Regions from separate parts of the Nocardiopsis nanhaiensis genome, predicted to be linked through region 2. Evidence: riboswitches for the same ligand, from Rfam matches in the RefSeq annotation. Region 2 holds a riboswitch; the other holds the start of a gene.
The links. A riboswitch is a leader RNA that binds a small molecule or an ion and turns the genes downstream of it on or off. The one in region 2 is predicted to bind cobalamin.

Region 1: another riboswitch for cobalamin. It lies ahead of ACYVD1_RS01045 (ABC transporter substrate-binding protein); the one in region 2 lies ahead of ACYVD1_RS17150 (CoA-acylating methylmalonate-semialdehyde dehydrogenase).

What each region holds. Positions count from the first base shown of each region.
Region 1 covers NZ_BAAGZJ010000002.1:16,540-23,704, forward strand. Annotated here, with positions in the region: gene ACYVD1_RS01020 (alpha/beta fold hydrolase) at 1-309, shown strand, start outside; gene ACYVD1_RS01025 (hypothetical protein) at 510-833, shown strand; gene ACYVD1_RS01030 (protein kinase domain-containing protein) at 889-2,433, shown strand; gene ACYVD1_RS01035 (reverse transcriptase domain-containing protein) at 2,801-3,784, opposite strand; gene ACYVD1_RS01040 (hypothetical protein) at 3,803-3,946, opposite strand; cobalamin riboswitch at 4,079-4,290, shown strand; gene ACYVD1_RS01045 (ABC transporter substrate-binding protein) at 4,351-5,430, shown strand; gene ACYVD1_RS01050 (FecCD family ABC transporter permease) at 5,427-6,443, shown strand; gene ACYVD1_RS01055 (ABC transporter ATP-binding protein) at 6,521-7,165, shown strand, end outside.
Region 2 covers NZ_BAAGZJ010000033.1:7,991-15,155, forward strand. Annotated here, with positions in the region: gene ACYVD1_RS17130 (hypothetical protein) at 1-1,968, shown strand, start outside; gene ACYVD1_RS17135 (hypothetical protein) at 2,017-2,892, opposite strand; gene ACYVD1_RS17140 (hypothetical protein) at 2,942-3,481, opposite strand; gene ACYVD1_RS17145 (hypothetical protein) at 3,557-4,066, shown strand; adenosylcobalamin (AdoCbl) riboswitch at 4,839-4,985, shown strand; gene ACYVD1_RS17150 (CoA-acylating methylmalonate-semialdehyde dehydrogenase) at 4,984-6,483, shown strand; gene ACYVD1_RS17155 (acyl-CoA dehydrogenase family protein) at 6,480-7,165, shown strand, end outside.

The DNA.
Region 1 (7,165 bases), on a different contig from region 2:
CAGCGAATCGCCGACTGCCTGGGCGGGCACCACCCAGCCACCAGACCCCAACACGGGCAGGAGACGGACCGGGAGGCACCGATCCTGCTCACCTCCACCGTCGCGGACCCGATCACCGGCCACAACCAGGCCGCCCGCGTCGCCGAACAGCTCGGCGACCGTGCTTCCCTCCTCACCTACGAGGGCGCCGGGCACGGTGCCTACGGGTTCTTCAGCGGCAGCGAGTGCGTGACCGAGGCCGTCGACGACTTCCTAGTGACGGCGTCCCCGCCCGAGGACGGCACCACCTGCCCGGACGCCCGCGGCTGACCGCCGCCGTACCCGGGTGTGTTGCGTAAGGGTTCCCCAGTGGTTTTCGTCAAGCTGCCCTGGGGGTTGGTAGGAGGTGCCGTCTCGGAGCATGCGGAGAGCACATCGATACGTCGCCGGGAAGGGGCGAGGTCGCTGGGACGTGGTGTTTCCCTCCTGGCGCTTCTTGTCGTATTAGACACGCGAGTCCGGTGTGGGCAGTGAGGCGATCGCTGAAAGGCGGGGAGCCGTTCGAGAACGCCGTCTTCCACAATCCCGACGGTGAGCACCGGACCACCGTCGAGTACTGCTTCAACGAGGAGGTGAGCCCGGCCCGTGAGGTCCCGCGCAACATCGACCACACCCACCGCAACGACGACTACTCCGGCTATGACCGTCTGGTCTTCGAACGGGAGGACCCCGCCGACTGGGACCGGGCGTGGGACGACGTGGACTACTGCGGGGTCAGAATCTGCTCCCCGAACCGGGTGCAGCTCGACGGACACGGCCACGCCTGGCGGGCACGCGACCGGAGGCCCAGGTGAGGCGGGCCAGGGGGACTACCCTGTTGGTGCCTCCGTCCCCACCTGAGAGTTCACGATGCAGCGGACCTCCATCGACCGATACCTGATACGCGGCGAGCTCGGCAGCGGCGGCATGGGAGTCGTCTGGCGTGCCCACGACCCCCGCCTGCGCCGTGAGGTCGCCATCAAGGAGGTGCTACTCCCAGAACACCTGTCCCGGGAAGCTCGGGAGTCGGCCAAGGCGTGGGTGGCGCGGGAGTCGCAAGCCACCGCCCGGATCAACCATCCCTCCGTGGTCACCGTGCACGACGTCCTGGAGGTCGACGACACTCCGTTCATCGTCATGTCCTTGATCGACGGTGTGTCCCTGCGTACCCGCCTGAACGAGGCGGGGCCGCTGACGGCCGAAGAAGCCCTGTCCGTGGCACGGACCCTGCTCGAAGCCCTGTCGGCGGCCCACCGTTCCGGGGTGGTGCACCGCGACATCAAACCGGCCAACATCATGCTCACCGGCGGAGAGCCGACTGCCGTCCTGACCGATTTCGGCATCGCGAGTGTCCTGGAGAGCGGTTCGGTGTCACTGACCACGACCGGTTCGGTCTTGGGCACCGCCGAGTACTTGGCGCCCGAGCGGCTGGAACACAAGAGCGCCGAGCCGCCCTCGGACCTGTGGAGTCTGGGCGCGACCCTGTACGCGGCTGTGTCCGGGGAGTCGCCCTTCCGGAGGGACAACCTCGCCACCAGTCTCAGCGCGATCCTGGCCAGCCCGATCCCCGCGCCACCGTGCGAGGGACCGTTGCGTGAGCTCATCGAAGGGCTGTTGGTCCGCGACCCCGATCAGCGGTTGACCGTGGAACGCGCGTTGGAGCTGGTCGGGAAACCGTCGGACGAGGGGAGATCGGTGGGTTCCGACCCGGTCGGGCGGCGCCCGTTCCGGAAAGGTCCTGTGACCGCCGTCCTCAGCTCGGTCCTGGCAGTGGCCGTGGTCGCCGCCGCCGTGTTCACCGGCCCCTGGGGGAACCTGAGGGGGCCGTGGACGCCGCCGGAGTCCCCCGTCGAGGCCGGAGAGGAGCCGACTTCCCCGGCACCCACGCACAGTGCGGGCCCGCTGCCCCCGGTCGAGGAGATCGGGTTCACGACTCTGGAGAACGACAGTTTCACTGCCCGGGTGCCGGAGGACTGGCAGAGCACGGACATGACCGATGAGGCTCTGGAGGGCAATGATGCGGCCGTGGTCAGATACACCCTGCGCGACCCGTACGTGGAGGACCTGACGCTGGTGCTCAGCGTGTACCACCACGACGGTGAACCGACGCCCGGTGTGGAAGGGCTGAAGCGCTGGGAGGAGGGCTACGCTGAGGGCGGCCTCGAGGACTGGGAGTTCCTGGTTTTGGAGGACCTCTCCCCTGGGTCCGAGGTGTGGGACGTCGGGTCCTTGGAGGGACTCCACACCAACCCTGCGCGTGCGGAGTCCGAGCGGTGGCTCCTCGAGCAGCGGAAGCTCCGGACCGAGGAGCGGGCCGAGTACTTCCTCTTCGCCAACTTTCCCGCGGACCTGCGTGAGGTGTACCGGCCCCTCGTGGAGGAGGTCGCCGCCTCCTTTGGTCCGCCCGGGTCGTGACTGTGCGGAGAAGCCTCGGTCCTGGTCGCAGAACTCCTCCGCGCCGACGGGGTGCGGGTGGGAGCACCTCTGGCCAACGCGTCGCCACGGTCGGCCGTGGGGTCCTCGCGCGCGTGTTTGCCCTGGCCGATTAAGGCGTCGACTCGGCTGTCCTCACGCGACCGGGAACTCCGGGTCGACCAGGGCGAAGCTCTGGTCGAGGCAAGCGGTCACGACCAGCTTCCCGCCGACCTCCGGGCCGGTGAAGAACAGGACGGTCTGGCTGGTGGTCCACAGTGCCCTGGTCGCACTCCCCTACCAGGCTCGGACAATACCTACGCGCTCATCCCCTCAGTAGGGTCGGACCGTGGCGCCTTGCAGTGATCGCTCACGGTAGGTTTCCACGGCCCGCCCTCCGAGTGAAGTGGGCCGCCGACGAGGCGCCTCCGGCTGAGGTCCCTTTCCGAAGGCCCCTTCCCGAACCGGACAGGCCCGATTTCCAGGCATTCGACTCCCATCGCCCAACCGTCAGGACGTGCACCAAGACGCCAGTGCGCGAACAGGCGCGGAGACCGACAAGCGATCTCGGCAAGCCAGCCCATCGCACGGCGTTCCCGGTTGCGCAGCCGTTGTCTGTATTTCCGACAGGCCCACCAGACCAGCTGCCGGTTGAGCCCGCGGAGGAAGTAGAGCAACTCGGACTGTAGAAGCGCCCGTAGTAGTTGACCCACCCCTGCACGATGCTGTTGAACATGCGCGCAAGGTCGTCCAGGGACTTGTCACTGCGGCGGGCCAGGTGCCAGGACCGGATCTCCCGCCCCATGGCCTTCATCGCGTCCGTGCTCACAGCCGGCAGAAACGACACGAAGTGTTTCCCGTGCTTGTTCCTGGCCAGCCGCGGCCGGAACTCATACCCCAAGAACGTGAACTTGGTGTGCTCATACAAGCCTTGCCGGTCCGCGTCCTTGCAGTAGACGATGCGGGTCTTGTCCGGATGCAACTCCAGGCTGCCCCTCAGCCGCCGCGCGATCGCATCCCTGACAAAGATCGCCTGCTTCTGGCTGCGACAGTGCACCACCGCGTCATCGCAGTACCGTTCGAAGGTGACCGAGGGAAATTCCCGCACCAGCCAGCCGTCGAACGCGTAATGCATGAACAGGTTGGCGAGCAACGGTGAGATACCCGGCCCCTGCGCGGTCCCGCGATCCCGCTCGACCAGCATCCCGTCTTCCTGCCGCAGCGGTGCTTGCAGCCACCGCTCGACATAGAGCAGGATCCATTTCTGGTCCGGTGCAATGTGGTGGGCGACCGCTTTGAGCACGAGGTCCCACGGAACGGTGTCAAAGTACGCCCGGATGTCCAGATCGAGCACCCAGTTGGCCCGCCAGCACTACCGACGGCACACCCCGACCGCGTCCAACGCCGACCTCCCAGGTCGGTAGCCATGGGAGTCCGGATGGAAGATCGGTTCGACCTTCGCCTCCAGATACATCCCGACCACCGTCTGGGCGATCCGGTCAGCCACGGTCGGCACGCCCAGGACACCCCTTTACCCCCGGCCTTGGGGATCTCCACCGCCTTCACCGGCGGCGGGAAATAGGTGCCCGAGGAGAGCCGGTTCCAGATCTTATACAGATGGGTCGGGGCTCCCCGGGTTCAGGTGGCTTGGTACTCTTCCCCGGCCAGTCGATACCACAGATGTGGTCAGGGAATCCGGTGTGAATCCGGAACTGACGCGCAGCGGTGTGGGGGACGGGCGGAGCACGAATGCCACTGGGAAGGGCCCCCTCGACCGCAGGGCCGGGGAGGCGCCGCCTGGGAAGGCGCTCCGTCCGGTTGAACCCGAGTCCGAAGACCTGCTGGCACCTCCGTTGCACGTGCACGAGGAATCAGAAACCAGGCTCCGCGCTCGAGCCCCGACACCTCTGAGGCACACCCATGTCCCAGCTCGCGACCCGCTACGCGTTCTCCCACACGTCCCGTCGCAACCCATTCCGGGTGACGGCCTTCTTCCTCACCTCCTCCCTCCTGCTCGCCGCCTGCACGTCCCCCGACGGGACCGAGGCCGGCCCCTCCGACGCCGATGCGGCCGGCTACCCGCGGACTCTCGACAACTGCGGCCACGAGGTCACCGCTGAGGCGCCGCCGGAACGGGCCGTCTCCCTCAACCAGGGCAGCACCGAGATCCTCCTCTCCCTCGGCTTGGAGGACCGCATCGTCGGCAGCGCCACCTGGACCGACCCGGTCATGGACGGTCTGGAAGAGGCGGCCGATGCGATCCCGCGCCTGGCCGAGAACCAGCCCTCCTTCGAACGGGTCCTGGACACCGAACCGGACTTCGTCAGCGCCTCGTTCGCCTCCACGGTCGGCCAGGGCGGTGTCGCCACCCGTGACCAGTTCGAAGACCTCGGCGTGCCCGCCTACGTCTCACCGTCCGACTGTGCCTGGGGCAAGGACAACGAAGGCGGCGGCGACGGTTCCCGGTCCGAGGAGCTCACCCTCGACGCCGTGTACGAGGAGATCGAAGACCTCGCCCACCTCTTCGACGCCGAGGATCGCGGCGACGAACTCGTCGGCGAACTCCAGAGCCGCGTGGACACCGCGACCGAAGGACTCGACGCCTCCGACGTCTCCCTCATGTACTGGTTCGCCAACTCCGAGTCCCCCTTCCTCGCCGGCTGCTGCGGCGCGCCCGGGGCCATCACGGCGGAGATCGGCGCGGAGAACGCCTTCGACGACACCGATGAGGAGTGGCCCCAGATCAACTGGGAGACCGTCGCCGACCGCGACCCCGACGCCATAGTGCTCGGCGACCTCACGCGCGACTCCCAAACCGCCGAGTCGGCCGAGGAGAAGATCGCCTTCCTGGCGGACCACCCCGCCACCAGCAACCTGACCGCCGTGCAGGAGGAGCGCTACGTCCTGCTCAGCGGCCAGGCCATGAACCCCTCGATCCGGACCGTCGAGGGTGTCGAGCAGGTGGCCGACGGACTTCGGGATCTCGGGCTCGCCCAGTGAGAGGCGCCCGCCTGACCCTGCTCCTGGTGGGCGGGCTGACGGCGCTGGCGGTGTCGGTCTCGGTGACCGTGACCATCGGCCCCGCGGCCATCACCCCCGGCGAGGTGTGGGCCTCGCTCGGTGCCCGCCTCGGGATCGGCGAGAGCCCCCTGACCCCCATCCAGGACGGCATCGTGTGGGACCTGCGCATGCCGCGCACCCTCATCGCCGCGGTGTGCGGGGCGGGGCTGGCCCTGTGCGGTGCGGTCATGCAGTCCCTGCTGCGAAACCCGCTGGCCGACCCCTTCGTGCTCGGGGTCTCGTCCGGCGCCTCCACCGGTGCGGTCGCGGTGATCGTGCTCGGTTGGGGCGCCGGTGTGCTCTCCCTGTCGGCCGGGGCCTTCCTCGGTGCGCTGCTCTCCTTCGGGATGGTCATGCTGCTCAGCCACACCCTCGGCGGGACCATGGACCGGGTCGTGCTGTCCGGGGTCGCGGCCATGCAGCTCTTCTCGGCCCTGACCTCGTTCATCGTGCTCCTGTCGGCCGACGCCGAGACCACGCAGGGCGTGCTCTTCTGGCTGCTGGGTTCCTTCAGCAACGTGGGCTGGGCCGACGTGGCTCTGTGCGCGGGAGTCCTGGTGGTCGTGCTGGCCGTGTGCCTGGCCCACACCACCACCTTGGACGCGTTCGCTTTCGGGGAGGAGGCCGCGGCCTCGCTCGGCGTGCGTGTGGCGCGGGCGCGTGTGCTGCTGCTGACCGCGACTGCCCTGCTCACCGCCGCACTCGTGAGCAGCGTGGGCGCGGTCGGGTTCGTCGGGCTGATCCTGCCGCACGCCACCCGGATCCTGACCGGGTCGATGCATGCCCGGCTGCTTCCGGTGACCGCGCTGATCGGGGCCGTGTTCCTGGTGTGGGTGGACACGCTGGCCCGGACCGTCCTGGACCCGCAGGAGATCCCTGTGGGTGTGGTCACCTCGCTCGTCGGCGTGCCCGCTTTCATCGCCGTTCTGTACCGCTCGAGGAGGCAGACGTGAGCTCTCCCGGATCCAGTTCACCCGGCCGCGGATGGTCCGGTCACGGTCCGCCCGAGACCGGCTCCGGGGGCGGCCACCTGCGCGCCGACGGTGTGGTGCACCGGATCGCCGACCGCATCGTGCTCGACGGGGTCACCCTCGCCCCGCGCCCCGGTGAGACCGTCGGACTGCTGGGCCCCAACGGATCCGGCAAGTCCACCCTGCTCCGGCTCCTCGCGGGGGTTCTCGGACCCACCGCCGGGACGGTCACCCTCGACGGGGACCCGTTGCCGCGCATCGGCCGCAGAGCAGTGGCCCGACGCGTGGCCGTGGTCCAGCAGAACTCCCACACACAGACCGAGATGACCGTGCGCGACGTCGTCGCCCTGGGGCGTATCCCGCGCCGCCGCGCCTGGACCCCGGTCTCCGCCGACGACCTGCGCGCGGTCGACACGGCCCTGGAACGCACCGGGCTCACCGACCGTGCCGGGCAGTCCTGGCACACCCTGTCCGGTGGGGAGCGCCAAAGGGTCCAGATCGCCCGAGCCCTGGCTCAGGAACCCAGTGAGCTCCTGCTCGACGAACCCACCAACCACCTCGACATCCAGTACCAGCTCGACCTGTTGGAGCTGGCCGTGAGCCTGCCCGTGACCACGGTGATCGCGCTGCACGACCTCAACCTGGCCGCGATGTACTGCGACCGGCTCGTCGTGCTCCGAGCCGGTCGGGCGGTGGCGGAGGGA
Region 2 (7,165 bases):
AACCGGAGCAGCTTCGGCCACGCCCAGATCGCCATGGCCTGCGGCGGCGACCCGGGTGAGGGGCGGGGCAGAGGCGTCGAGCAGATGTGCGACGAATACTTCCACGCGGCCGGTATCGATACCGACGCCCCGGGTTTCGACACCCTGGAGGGCAAGCTCAGCCTCTTCCGGCAGCACACCGAGGGCAGGCCCGTGGTCGTGTTGTTGGACGACGTCCGCTCGGCCGCGCAGGTCGAACCGTTCCTGTCCGACCTGCCCGGGACGCTGGTGATCACCACCAGCCGCGAACCGGTCCGAGGGCTGGGCATGCGGCGCCCGGCCGCGGTGCGGGTCGGGCCGCTGGAGGACGGGGCGGTCGCGGCGCTGTTCCACGACATCCTCGGTCCCGAGCGCTTCGCGGACGAGCCGGAGGCCTTCGAACAACTGGTACGCCGGTGCGCGGGGATCCCCCTGCTCGCCGGTCACTCCGCCGCCCTCCTGTGCGATGAGCCGGGCCGGTCCGCCGGGGAGCTGGTCGCACGTATGGAGGAGTGCGGCCGACTCGCCTACCTCGAGGAGGCCTCCGCGGTCTCCACCCGGCCCATCGCGGTCTTCGACGCGTTCTACCGGGAACTCGACGAGAACGCCGCCCTGCTGTACCGCGCACTGGGCCTGCACCCCACCCGTGACTTCGACCGATGGCTGGTCCGGTCCGTCTTCGGCCAGGACCCGGTCCGCGGTGACGAGGCGCTGGACCGCCTCCTGAGGCGCAGCCTGGTCAAGACCGACTGGGCAGGCCGGTACGTCATGGAGGACCTCACCTACGAGCACGCGACATGGGTCGCCACCACGAAGGGTTCACCGGAGGAACGCCGAAGCGCCCAGCAGGCATTCGCCGACTACTACCTGTACGGCTCCGTGGCGGCCGACACCGTCCGCACCCAGCGCTGGAAGCTCGGCCCCCTGTACGGCAAGGAAGCACCCTGTTCGGTGCCGGACTTCGCCGCCGCCGCGGAACAGGTCCGGCAGGACGACAGGCTTCCCGGCCGCCTCGAGCCCTGGTTGGCCCGGCGCCGTGAGATCCGTGAACGCAGCGCCGAGTTCGTGCCCGGCCGGATGGAACGCGACCCGATCCCCGACGAGTGGTTCGAGGCCAACCTGGACGCGATCATCGCCTGTGTGGAGCGCTCCGGCCGGGTGTGGGACGGGTGCCCGCCCGATCCCGGCTACGCCTGGCAGGTGGCCGAGGCAACCAACGGCTACTTCACCGCGCACGGCAGGACCGACGAGCGCGTGACCCTGCTCGCCTTGGCTGTCCGAGACGCCGAGGCCTGCGGGAACGCCGACGCCGTGGCCCGGATCCGGGGGCAGTGGGGCGAGGCGATGCTCGGGCGGGGCCGACTGGCCGAGGCCAGGCAGCAGCTCGAACTCTCCCTGGAGGCCGCTGAGACCGAGCGGGCCGACCCGAGAGGCAGGGGCGCGGCCCTGGAGTGGTTCGGCATCCTGGAACGCCGTGAGGGTCACCGGGAGGCCGCAGAACGTCGGCTCGAGGCGTCGTTCCCCTGCCTCGACCACACGCGCGCCCGGCCGTCGGCCCTCCACCACATGCACATGGGGGACGCCGCACTGCTGGGCGGGGATCAAGAGGCGGCCCTCGAACGCTACGCGGCCGCGCTCCGGCTGTTCCGCGAGCACGCTGAGGCGGAAGGGCCCGACCACGCCAACGAGGGCAAGCTGCTGGTGAACCAGGCCCGCATCCTCGCCGAGGAGCACCCCGGCCAGGCCGTCGCGCTGCTGGGGGAGGCCCTGGGCCGCTTCGTCGCGGCCAACCGTGCCTACCAGGTCGGCAAGGTCCTGGAGACCCTGGGCGACCTCGGAGACAGCCCAGGGGAGCGGTGGACCACGGCGGCCGAGGTGTACGAGCTCGTCGGCGCGGCCGGAGCCGCCAAGCGCCTTCGGGAGAAGCTCACCGGGCAGGAGCGGGCATAGCGTCGGGGCCGGGCATGTGGCTCCGGCCCCGGTATTGCTGGAATGGGGTCAGGCGAATAGTTCGTCGGTGGTCTTCACTTTGACGGCCTTGGTGAGCCAGGCATCGAGCTGGTCCGAGTCAGCGCATTCGTCGATACGCTTGCGTGCCTCCTCGTCAACCGTGATGGGGAGTGCCTCCAGGATACGGAGGAGCGCCTCGCGCTTGCCCTGCGCGAAACCTTCCTCACGGCCTTCCTCACGGCCCTGCCCCACGTACTTGCGGGCGAAGTCGCTCTGCCACTCGTAGGTACCGGTTGCCATGAGGTCCTCCCACATCTTGCGGGCCGACGCATTGAGCTTCGACTCGATGTAGTCATTATAAAGAAGTTGGGTGTGTTCGGGCAGCTTGTCCAGGGCGGCTTCGGCGGCCTTGAGCACAGGCAGGTGTGAGCCGTAAGCCGCTGCGGACAGCACGGCAAGCTCCGGAAGGGCCCTCGCCCGTTCGATGTCGTCGATGTAGGGGGTGTTACTCGGTCCTAGGACCGCTGGCCTGAGAACGGCACCTCCGTTCTCCATCTCGATGGGAGTGCGTGCCCACTGCTCGGTGTCGCTGTCCGGACAGACCACCATCAATCGAACGGGGCAACGTAGTTGCTCCCTGACAGTGGCGAGGTAAAGAGGCCAGGTGTAGGGCTTGTCATGGTCCTTGTCCTGTTGGACCTCCGAGATGATGGCCAGTAGCTTTCCGCCGTCGTCGTCGTAGAGAACGACCACGTTGTCTGACTTGAACGGCTTGGGCTTGAGCTTGGTGTGGTCACCGCAGCCGAGCTCCGCACGGGCGAAGTCGGGCACAGGGAAGCCAAGCGTGTCGCTGAGCATGAAGGGCACCAGGGACGGCCTGTTCTGGAGCAGCCGTACCTGAAGTTCGTGGTCGAATCCGGGCATGGCATGAAGCTACTGAGCGTGGTCGCGTGATGTCGGTGGAATCCGGAAATCAGTGGGTGTAGACCTCGAAGGGGACGGTGAGTGTGCGCTCCAGGGAGATCCGGATCCTCAGCGGGCTGCGGGCCGCGAGCGCCGCCGGGGTGGGAGGGTGGTCAGCCGTGATGAGGCGTTCGGCGAGGATGCACACGGCCAGGTGGTCGTCGTCGAGGGAGCTTTCGAAGCGGAGCCGGAAGAGCGCTCCTTCACGGGTACGCAGGCGGGCGCCCTCGGGGGAGTGCACGACGGTGAGCCTCGCGCCGGGCCTGTGGGCGAACACGGTGTCGGACCACAGTTCCTCGTCGGCGGGGAGGTTCCCCTCCGCGACGGTGAAGGCGTCGGCGGCCCCGGCGAGGCGGTGGTCGAGTTCGGCGTCGGACACGACCAGGATCCCCGGGCCGTCGGGGTTCGCGGCGGCGGGAACCCTGTGGACGGCGAGGGAGTCCTCCACCGGGGTGACGGCGACCCACAGGGAGGCGGTCCCGAGGCTCCGGACCCTCGGCGGCGGCACGGCGAGGAGCGCGGGGGCGCGCGCGGGCGGATCGACTCCCATGATCCGGTAGGCCTCGGCGCGGATGAGGTCGAGCGACTGCTCGGGCGCGGAGCTGATCCAGGATCGGGCGGTCTCGTGCGTGTGGTCGCGGAGCTTCTCCGCCTGGTGGAACTGGGGCGGGAACGGTGCGTGGGGGTCGAGGGGCTGGGCTGCTTCGTAGAGGCGGCCGAGCGCGGAGTCGGGGTCGACGGAGTCGCGGCCGCCGGGGGAGAGCAGGACCGGGCGACCGAGGGCGGCGGCGTAGACGCTGACGGAGCCGTGGTCGGAGAGGACGAGGTCGGCGGCGGTGACGGCGGCGCGCCAGCCCTCGTCGGGCGGGATCAGGAGGAGGCCGGAGCGGAGGGTTTCGTCGAACCACGCCTCGATCTGGCGCTCACTGTGCGAGGACCAGACATTGGGGTGCAGGACGAGCGCGAGGCGGTATTCATCGTACGGGAGTCGGGAGAGGAGCCGTGGTACGAGCGAGGGGTGGGACCCGAAAAGGGAATCGGTCTTCCAGGTGGAATTGACGGTGATGAGTTTCTGTCCGGGGCGCAGGCCGAGATCGTCGCGGTAGTTGAGCCGCCTCGGCGCGCTGGCGAGTAGCCGGTCGTAGCAGGGGTCGCCAGCGAGAAAGGCGAGGGGGAGCGCGTCGGGGCAGCCTTCGCGGAGCCGGTCGAACTGTTCGGTGTGTGAGAGCGCGATGGCGGAGGGAACCAGGCGCCCTTCGTGCTTGAGGGTCCCGTCGGAGAGTCCGAAGACTTCCTGCTTCCTGCTTCCTGCTTCCTGCTTCCTGCTTCCTGCTTCCTGCTTCCTGCTTCCTGCTTCCTGCTTCCTGCTTCCACCTCTTATTATATCCGTTGCCGTGGGGAATTCTCAGGATCGGGGAATTTATCTCGTGCAGATTATCGCCGAGGCTGGCGGTGACGACGAGGTCGAATTCCATTTCCCGTGCCTGGTCCCAGGGGAGGTGGCGGACACCGTTCTCCCGGATGTACTCCTGGACGCCGTTGGCGAAGACGGCACCGCTGGTCTGGGCGCAGTAGAGCTGGACGCGGGGGTCGTGGAGCGCCGGGAGGATGTCGGCGATGCGGGTGGCGGCGGTGACGCTGTGGATCACCAGGAGTACACGCAGTGTGGTGTCGACGGTTCGCCACTCGGGGGTCAGGGCGAGGACATGGTCGGTTGCGCGGGGCGGCTCCTTGGCGGTCACAAGTCGCAGAGCCTACTGGGGGTGTCGCCCCTCCGGCAAAGGGTCGGGTATGTCCGTTCGCTGCGGTGTCGCAGCTGGCGCTGTCCTCCGCAGTGTCCTTGGCCTTCGGCTCCGCGGTCGCGCGTGATCCAAGGCGTCCCGGGCCTAGATTTAGTAGGACGTCCAACTATATGGTGAGGTGGCCGCGGAGCGGGGAAGCTGGTGCGAATCCAGCACGGTCCCGCCACTGTGACCGGGGACAACACCGGGAGTCAGGCCACCGCTCGCGGCCAGGGAATTCGTGTGATCCACGAGGATGGAGTGAACACGCATGGTCAGCGAGCTGACGCATTTCGTGCATGGCAAGAACGTCCCGGGCCGGTCCGGTCGCTTCGGCGACGTCTACGACCCCAACACCGGCCGGGTGCAGGCGCGCGTCCCCCTGGCGGACCGGGCGGAGACCGAACAGGTCATCGCCGACGCCGAGGCAGCGCAGATCGACTGGGGCTCCTGGAGCCCCCAGCGCAGGGCCCGGGTCCTGCTGCGCTTCCTGCAGCTGGTCGAGCCGGAGCGGGAGTCCATCGCTCGGGCGCTGTCCGCCGAGCACGGCAAGACCGTCGCCGACGCGCACGGCGATCTCCAGCGGGGGCTGGAGGTGGTCGAGTTCGCCGCCGGTATCCCGCACCTGGCCAAGGGCGAGTTCTCCGACAACGCGGGCGCCGGGATCGACGTGCACTCCCTGCGCCAGCCCCTCGGTGTGGTCGCGGGCATCACCCCGTTCAACTTCCCGGCGATGATTCCGCTCTGGAAGGCCGCGCCCGCGCTGGCCTGCGGGAACGCCTTCATCCTCAAGCCCTCCGAACGCGACCCCTCGGTGCCGCTCCGGCTGGCCGAACTGTTCCTGGAGGCCGGACTGCCCCCGGGCGTGCTCAACGTCGTCAACGGCGGTAAGGAGACCGTGGACACCCTGCTCACCGACCCCCGCGTGGCCGCGGTGGGCTTCGTGGGCTCCACTCCGATCGCCGAGCACGTCTACTCCACCGCCACCGCGCACGGCAAGCGCGCCCAGTGCTTCGGCGGGGCCAAGAACCACATGGTCGTCATGCCCGACGCGGACCTCGACCAGGTCGCCGACGCCCTCATCGGCGCCGGATACGGTTCGGCTGGAGAACGCTGCATGGCCATCTCCGTCGCGGTTCCCGTGGGTGAGAAGACCGCGGACGCCTTAGTCGCCAAGCTCACCGAGCGCATCTCCGGCCTGACGGTCGGCACCTCCGACGACCCCGGCGCCGACTTCGGCCCGCTCGTGTCCAAGGGAGCCCTGGAGAAGGTCGACTCCTATGTGGGGCTGGGCGTCGAGGAGGGCGCCGAACTGGTGGTCGACGGCCGCGGCCACAAGGTCGCGGGCCACGAGGACGGTTTCTTCACCGGAGCCTCCCTCTTCGACCGCGTCACCCCGGACATGCGGATCTACCGTGAGGAGATCTTCGGCCCGGTGCTGTGCGTGGTGCGCGCCGCCGACTACGCGGAGGCCCTGCGCCTGCCCAGCGAGCACGAGTACGGCAACGGGGTCTCCATCTTCACCCGGGACGGCGACACCGCGCGCGACTTCTCACAGCGGGTCGAGACCGGCATGGTCGGCGTGAACGTGCCCATCCCGGTGCCCGTCGCCTACCACACCTTCGGCGGCTGGAAGCGCTCCGGATTCGGCGACCTCAACCAGCACGGGCCCGACTCCATCCGCTTCTACACCCGCACCAAGACCGTCACTTCGCGCTGGCCCTCCGGGGTCAAGGAGGGCGCGGAGTTCACTATCCCGGTTGTCCGGTGACCCCCGCGACCACGGACGAACAGCGCGCGCTGGCCGAGACCGCGCGCGGGTTCGCCGACGAACACCTCGCGCCCTTCGCCGTCGAGTGGGACCAGAACAAGCACTTCCCGGTCGACGTGCTCCGCAAGGCCGCCGGACTCGGCATGGGCGGCCTCTACGTCTCCGAGGGCTCCGGCGGCACGGGACTGACCCGGCACGACGGCGCCGTGGCCTTCGAGGCCCTGGCCACCGGCTGCCCGTCCGTCGCCGGCTACCTGTCCATCCACAACATGGTCGCCTGGATGGTGGACCGCTACGGCGACGACGCCCAGAAGGCCCGCTGGCTGCCCGGCCTGTGCTCCATGGAGACACTGGGCAGCTACTGCCTCACCGAACCGGGGGCCGGGTCCGACGCCGCCGCGCTCAGCACCCGCGCGGTCCGCGACGCCGACGACTACGTCCTGACCGGGTCCAAGCAGTTCATCTCCGGGGCGGGCGCCTCCGAGGTGTACGTGGTGATGGCCCGCACCGGCGGCGACGGCGCCGCGGGGATCTCCGCGTTCGTCGTCCACCGCGACGACCCCGGGGTCTCCTTCGGCGCAGACGAGGCCAAGATGGGCTGGAACGCCCAGCCCACACGCCAGGTCCTCATGGACGGGGTGCGCCTGACCGCCAACCGGCGCCTGGGCACGGAGGGCGACGG